2 linked regions of the Filimonas effusa genome follow. The protein of the gene in region 1 interacts with the protein of each later gene in a pairwise test. Links are inferred from orthologs where the notes say so. Each region holds a gene or a part of one and is shown on either strand. Other genes may lie near its edges. The genes, in order: topA and ESB13_RS00050.

Region 1 (3,326 bases):
CATGCACGAACGTAAAGTGAGAATGCATGAACTGTCCGACGGCATTATTGCACTGCCCGGAGGTTTTGGCACCCTGGAAGAGTTTTTCGAAATGCTGACATGGGCCCAGCTCGGACTGCACAAAAAACCGGTGGCATTACTCAACATCAACGGCTTCTACGATCCGCTTATCACCCTCATCCAGTCAATGGTAGAAAAAGGATTCTTAAAAGATGTCTACCAGAAAATGCTGATAGCCAGTGATAATATCGGCGACGTACTCGAAGGCATGGAAAACCACGAAGGCCCCTCCGTCGACAAATGGATCACTAAAAGAACTACCTGAAAAAGAAAAGGTGTATCAAAACGATACACCTTCTTTATTATTACGATTTTTTCTTTCTGGCCACTTTCTTCGGAGGATTGGCCTTCAATTCTTCAATGATCGCTTTTACCTCCTCTATGGTCAGGTCCGCAGCCTTCTCCTGCTGCTCCTTCGTTAATTTATAATTACGCAGCCCCTGCTTGATATAAGGACCATACGGACCCCTTAAAACCTGTATCTTTTCTTTTTCAAATACCTTGATGGTACGCTCATCTTTGGCCTTACGCTTCTCTTCGATCATAGGAGCCACTTCCTCAAGCGTTACACTATAAGGGTCCATTTCCTTGTTCAGGGAGTAAAACTTCTTGTCATGAGCCGCATAGGGGCCAAAACGGCCGATATTTACAGTAACCTCGCTGCCTTCAAACAAACCAAGATTACGCGGAAGTTTAAACAGCTCCATCGCCTCGTCCAGGCTAATGGTTTCTATGCTCTGGGTCGACTTTAATTTCGCAAAACGTGGCTTTTCCTCATCATCTGCATGGCCTATCTGCACCATCGGACCATAACGGCCCATACGCGCGATTACTTTCTTGCCCGTAGCCGCATCTATTCCTAATTCTCTTTCTCCTTTGGCGCGTTCCGCAGTTTCAAGCGTTACCTCGATATTCGAATGGAATGGTTTGTAGAACGAATCGATCATGTTCGCCCACTTCAACTTCCCATCAGCTATTTCATCGAACTCCTGTTCTATACGCGCCGTAAAGCCGTAATCCATTACCTTCTGGAAATGCTGCTTCAGGAAATCTGTTACCACCATCCCCAGGTCGGTAGGGAACATTTTCGACTTCTCAGCGCCTGTATTCTCTTGTATAACTTCTTTCTCTACTTCACCGCTCTTACTCAGGCGAAGGATCGATACATCTCTTTTAACACCTTCCTTATCACGCTTTTCTACATAATTCCGCTTGATAATGGTAGAAATAGTAGGAGCGTAGGTCGAAGGACGGCCAATACCCAGTTCCTCGAGTTTCTTTACCAGCGAAGCTTCCGTATAACGAGGCTGCGGACGGGTAAACTTCTGCGTAGCGGTCATCTCCCTGAACTCCAGCTGCTGCTGTACAGTAAGCGGCGGAAGTATGCCTTCAGTGTCTTCCTCGTCCTCTTCATCCTTTCCCTCCAGGTATACCTTCAGGAAGCCATCGAACTTCATTACCTCTCCGGTAGCTGTAAGTTGATCCTTGTTGGTGGAAATGCTGATCTTGGCGATCGTTTTTTCAAACTCAGCATCGCTCATCTGAGAAGCGATCGTCCTTTTCCAGATGAGTTCATACAGCCTCCGCGTATCCGCATCGTCAACCGTATGCTGGTTCATATAAGTTGGCCTGATGGCTTCGTGCGCTTCCTGCGCACTCTCATTCTTGTTTTTATAACGACGGCTTTGATAATACTGTTTGCCATACGATTGGTTGATCTCGTTGTTGATATCGCCCATCGCAGTGTCACTCAGGTTAACACTGTCCGTACGCATGTAGGTGATCTGACCGCTTTCATAAAGCTTTTGAGCCAGCAGCATCGTCTTGGCTACACCATACCCTAGCTTACGGGAAGCCTCCTGCTGAAGGGTAGAAGTGGTGAACGGAGCCGCAGGCGTCCGCTTGGCAGGCTTCACCTGTACATCTGCTACCGCATAAGTGGCGCCTTTACAGCTTTCCAGGAACTGTTGAGCCGTTTCCTGGCTGTTGAGTTTGGCAGGACCGTCAGCTTTAAAACTAACCGACTTCCCGTTGATATCTTTGGCTGCAAATAAAGCTTCTACCTTATAACTGCTTTCAGGCGTAAACTGGTTGATTTCACGTTCCCTCTCTACTATCAGCCTTACTGCCACACTCTGAACCCTGCCGGCGCTCAGGCTGCGTTGCATGCCTATCTTACGCCATAATACAGGACTCAGCTCAAAACCCACCAGCCGGTCCAGTACCCGGCGCGCCTGCTGCGCATTCACCAGGTCCATATTGATACGACGGGGAGTATCTACTGCTTTCTTGATAGCAGGAGCGGTAATCTCGTGAAACACAATTCTTTTGGTCGTGGCAGGGTCCAGGCCAAGCACCTCCGCCAGGTGCCAGCTGATACTTTCCCCTTCACGGTCCTCATCCGATGCTAACCAAACCTCATTCGATTTCTTAGCAAGTGTCTTCAATTCTTTCACCACCTTTTCCTTGTCCTCCGGAACCATGTAACGCGGATGGTAATTGTTGTTTACGTCTATACCCATATCGTCCTTCTCCAGGTCGCGGATATGACCATAACAGCTTTTTACCTCAAAATCTTCGCCCAGGATTTTCTCTATGGTCTTCGCTTTTGCCGGTGATTCGACTATCAAAAGGTTCTTTGCCATGTTGCAATATTAAAGCAAACGATCAAAACACAAAAAATGTTAAATTATTTTCAACAGACAAGGAACTTGATGATATGTTTTTGAATAGCCGCTTCCCTGTATATTTTACTATGCCCCAGCCCGCTCGTAGTAATAAACTGCACATTGGGAAGGTTCAATGCCCGCAAGGATGCAGTATCCTCAAACGGACAGATCCGGTCCTGCTCATCATGCAGCCATAACATGCTATTGCCTAACGTAGGAACAATACGTGTCATAGAATACCAATCAAGTGGTTTACTGCCCAGATTTTCAATAAGTTGCAGAAAAGCGGAATGCGTTTTTGCATCCACCGGGAACATCGTGAAAAACTGCTGCACAGCCCGCGTTGTTTCCGTAGCAGGCGCTATCAGAACAAGCTTCGCATCCGGATGCTGCAATTCCTCCATAGCCAGCCCTACAGCCAATGCACCTACCGAATGCGCCATAATGCCATCGAAAGGACCGAATTTTTGCGCTACTTCAACCAGCATCTGCTTGTATAACAGCACGTTAAAGCGCTTGCCATCACTAATACCATGAGCAGGTGCATCAAACGCGAGTATCCGGCAACCCTCCTTTAGCAATTGTTCCACATAAGCC
Region 2 (3,054 bases), 1.8 Mb from region 1 along the record:
TGGTATCGTTATGACTGCCGACAGCCTGCGTGCTTTACCCCAGGCGAGTATTATAGTAGAAGGAACCACACGTGGAACGCTTACCAACGACCAGGGCGTATTCTCCATTGCGGTATTACAGGGACAATCGATCCGGTTCTCTAGTGTGGGTTTTAAAGATAAAACAATACAAATCCCAACAAATCTTACTGATAATCAATATTCTGTAATACAATTACTGGTTAATGACACGGCATTTCTGCCGGCTACGATCTTAAAGCCACGTCCCTCGCGCGAGCAGTTTGAGCGCGATTTTGTAAGTACGCAGATCCCTGCCGACCAGATCGAAATAGCGCGTCAGAATACGGATGAAGCCACCCGCCGGATATTGGTAGCTACACTTCCTGCCGACGGCAGGGAGGCCGTAAACATGCAATTACGCCAGCAGGCTACCCGTTACTACTACCAGGGGCAACAGCCACCTGTAAACCTCTTTAACCCTTTTGCATGGGGTGAATTTATCAAGGCCTGGAAACGAGGGGATTTTAAAAAGAAGAATTAGGAGTGGCAGAACGAATAAAGAACAAACTTCTGCCGGCCATACTAATATATGTTAGCATGCCTTATTTTCGTTGTTAAACGAAAGGCCGTATGCAAAAGATAGCTGTTATTGGGGCAGGCACCATGGGAAATGGTATTGCACATGTATTTGCCCAGTATGGATTCACCGTATCGCTGGTGGACATCGATAGATCCCTTTTAGATAAGGCATTGCAGCAGATCGGGAAAAACCTCGACCGCCAGGTAGGGAAAGCTGTTATTACCGAAGAGCAGAAAAAGAAGGCGCTTAGCCTGTTAACTCCCTTTACGGATATGGCGGCCGGTGTGGCAGAAGCTGATCTCGTTGTTGAAGCAGCCACGGAGAATACAGCTATTAAACTTAAAATATTTTCGCAACTGGATGAGCTGGCTCCTGCCGGCGCCATTTTAGCCAGCAATACTTCTTCCATTTCAATTACGAGAATTGCAGCGGCTACCAGGCGGCCCGAAAAGGTAATAGGGATGCATTTCATGAATCCCGTACCCGTTATGAAACTGGTAGAGATCATCAATGGTTACGCCACGGCCAAAGCTGTTACAGACACCATTGCGGCTTTAACGCTTAAGCTAGGCAAGACTCCCTGTGTAGCAGCTGATTACCCGGGTTTTATCGCCAACCGCATTCTGATGCCCATGATCAATGAGGCTATCTGCAGCCTATATGAAAACGTAGCAGACGCTCCTACAATCGATACCGTTATGAAACTTGGAATGGCTCACCCGATGGGGCCTTTACAGCTGGCTGATTTCATAGGACTGGACGTATGCCTGAGCATCCTCAAGGTGTTACATGAAGGATTTGGACAGCCTAAATATGCCCCTTGTCCCCTATTGGTAAATATGGTTACAGCAGGCAAACTGGGTGTTAAGAGTGGAGAAGGATTTTACAGGTATTAGAATTATACTTTACGGAGGGCTACATAGTGCATGTCTTTAAGGCGGTAGAGCGCTTCTTCCAACCTTGCTTTGGGGATGCCGATGGTGAGCAGTACGAAGAGCTGTTCCTGCTGACCGGCAATGCTGCAGTCAAGTTGTTTTACCAGCGTCATCACTTCATTCATGCGGGTATAATCGAACTGAAGTTCGTAAAGCACTTCTATAGGCTTTTGAATCACCGGCGTGAGTTGTAGCGCCATTACCGTTACAGTCTTGTAAGCCTGGATAAGGCCGGGAACGCCCAGGAGGGTACCACCAAAGTAACGCACGACAATTACGGCTACATTGGTCAGTTTTTTACTATCGATCTGGCCAAGCATTGGTTTGCCGGCGGAGCCGCTGGGTTCACCATCGTCGCTTACGCGGAAATTATTACCATCGAGACCAATACGATAGGCGAAACAGTGGTGAACGGCTTTGGGATGTTCCTTTTTCAGCCATTGCAATTTTTCCTTAAAATCGTCGACTGTTGCTATAGGGAAAGCAAAGGCGAGGAAGCGACTTCCTTTGTCCTTGTACTCGGCTGTGGTCATTTGTGCTATCGTCTGAAAAAAGGCCGCTTCCGCCATAGGTATTAGTTCTCGTTTATGGGTTTAAGGAAAAAATCTATTCTATCGTTCAAAAAACGTGTGGTGCCAACATGCAGGGCCGCTGGTAATTCCGGGGCTTTTAAGCCGCCCGGAGCCATCAACTGATCGTTGGTGATAACACGGGCTTCATCCCAGTAACCTTCGTTTAAACAGCGCTGCTGGAGGAAAGCGCCACCTTCTACCAGTACACTCAGCAACTGGAGCCTGAAACAGGCGTAGCTGATCTGGGGCAATAAGGGCTCGTCTTTTTCCAGGCGATAATAAAACACATTATTGCCTGTTGCTATATGCGGTGTTGATCTTTCCGCTGCTAAAGCCTGTTGTGCTGTCCGGATAGTAACAGCATCGAGGTTATCGGAGTGGTCCAGGTAATTAAATATGATGGTTGGAGGGCCTTCACTCAATAATTTCAGGGTTTTAGGCAAACGCAGGTTGGTATCAATTACCAGCCGGACAGGGCTTTTGCCATACCATAACCTGTTTGTAAGCAACGGATCATCGGCCAGCGCAGTATTGGTTCCTACCAGGATTGCAGACTCTTCATTACGCCAGCGGTGGACGATACGGTTCGTGAAGTCATTTGAAATCAGCAGGCGGTTGTCGCTGCCCGATCCAATGGCGCCATTGGCCGTTTGCGCCCATTTTAAAATGAAATAAGGACGTTGTTGTGTATGAAAAGTAAAAAAACGTTTATTGAGGTCGAGACATTCCTTTTCAAGAACACCTGTGACAACGCTGATGCCTGCGGCCTGCAGTTTTTCAATGCCTTTACCGTTAACTGCAAGGAACGGGTCACGGCTTCCTATCACCACCGTACGGATACGGTTGGCAATGATAAGATCGGCACAGGGTGGCGTTTTTCCGTAATGGGCACAAGGCTCGAGTGATACATAGATGGTAGCGAGCGGGATCAGATAACGGTCTTCTGCTGCCACGCTGTTGATACAAT

The links.
Region 2: the proteins of topA (region 1) and ESB13_RS00050 interact in binary tests that used the Escherichia coli proteins (3 or more experiments, as listed by UniProt). The link is inferred for Filimonas effusa from one-to-one orthologs.

Annotation. Positions count from the first base shown.
Region 1 is NZ_SDHZ01000001.1:1,762,381-1,765,706, reverse strand. What follows is about bases 36-3,033. They hold topA (type I DNA topoisomerase), read right to left. Parts: upstream 2,706-3,033; coding sequence 366-2,705; downstream 36-365. Other genes in these bases: ESB13_RS06625 (alpha/beta hydrolase), read right to left, coding at 2,756-3,033; ESB13_RS06635 (LOG family protein), read left to right, coding at 36-325. Outside these bases: more of ESB13_RS06635, read left to right, coding at 1-35; more of ESB13_RS06625, read right to left, coding at 3,034-3,326. UniProt on the Escherichia coli protein: Releases the supercoiling and torsional tension of DNA, which is introduced during the DNA replication and transcription, by transiently cleaving and rejoining one strand of the DNA duplex.
Region 2 is NZ_SDHZ01000001.1:7,324-10,377, reverse strand. The notes cover bases 282-3,007. They hold ESB13_RS00050 (IMPACT family protein), read right to left. Parts: upstream 2,085-3,007; coding sequence 1,479-2,084; downstream 282-1,478. Other genes in these bases: ribD (bifunctional diaminohydroxyphosphoribosylaminopyrimidine deaminase/5-amino-6-(5-phosphoribosylamino)uracil reductase RibD), read right to left, coding at 2,090-3,007; ESB13_RS00055 (3-hydroxyacyl-CoA dehydrogenase family protein), read left to right, coding at 631-1,476; ESB13_RS00060 (carboxypeptidase-like regulatory domain-containing protein), read left to right, coding at 282-541. Outside these bases: more of ESB13_RS00060, read left to right, coding at 1-281; more of ribD, read right to left, coding at 3,008-3,054.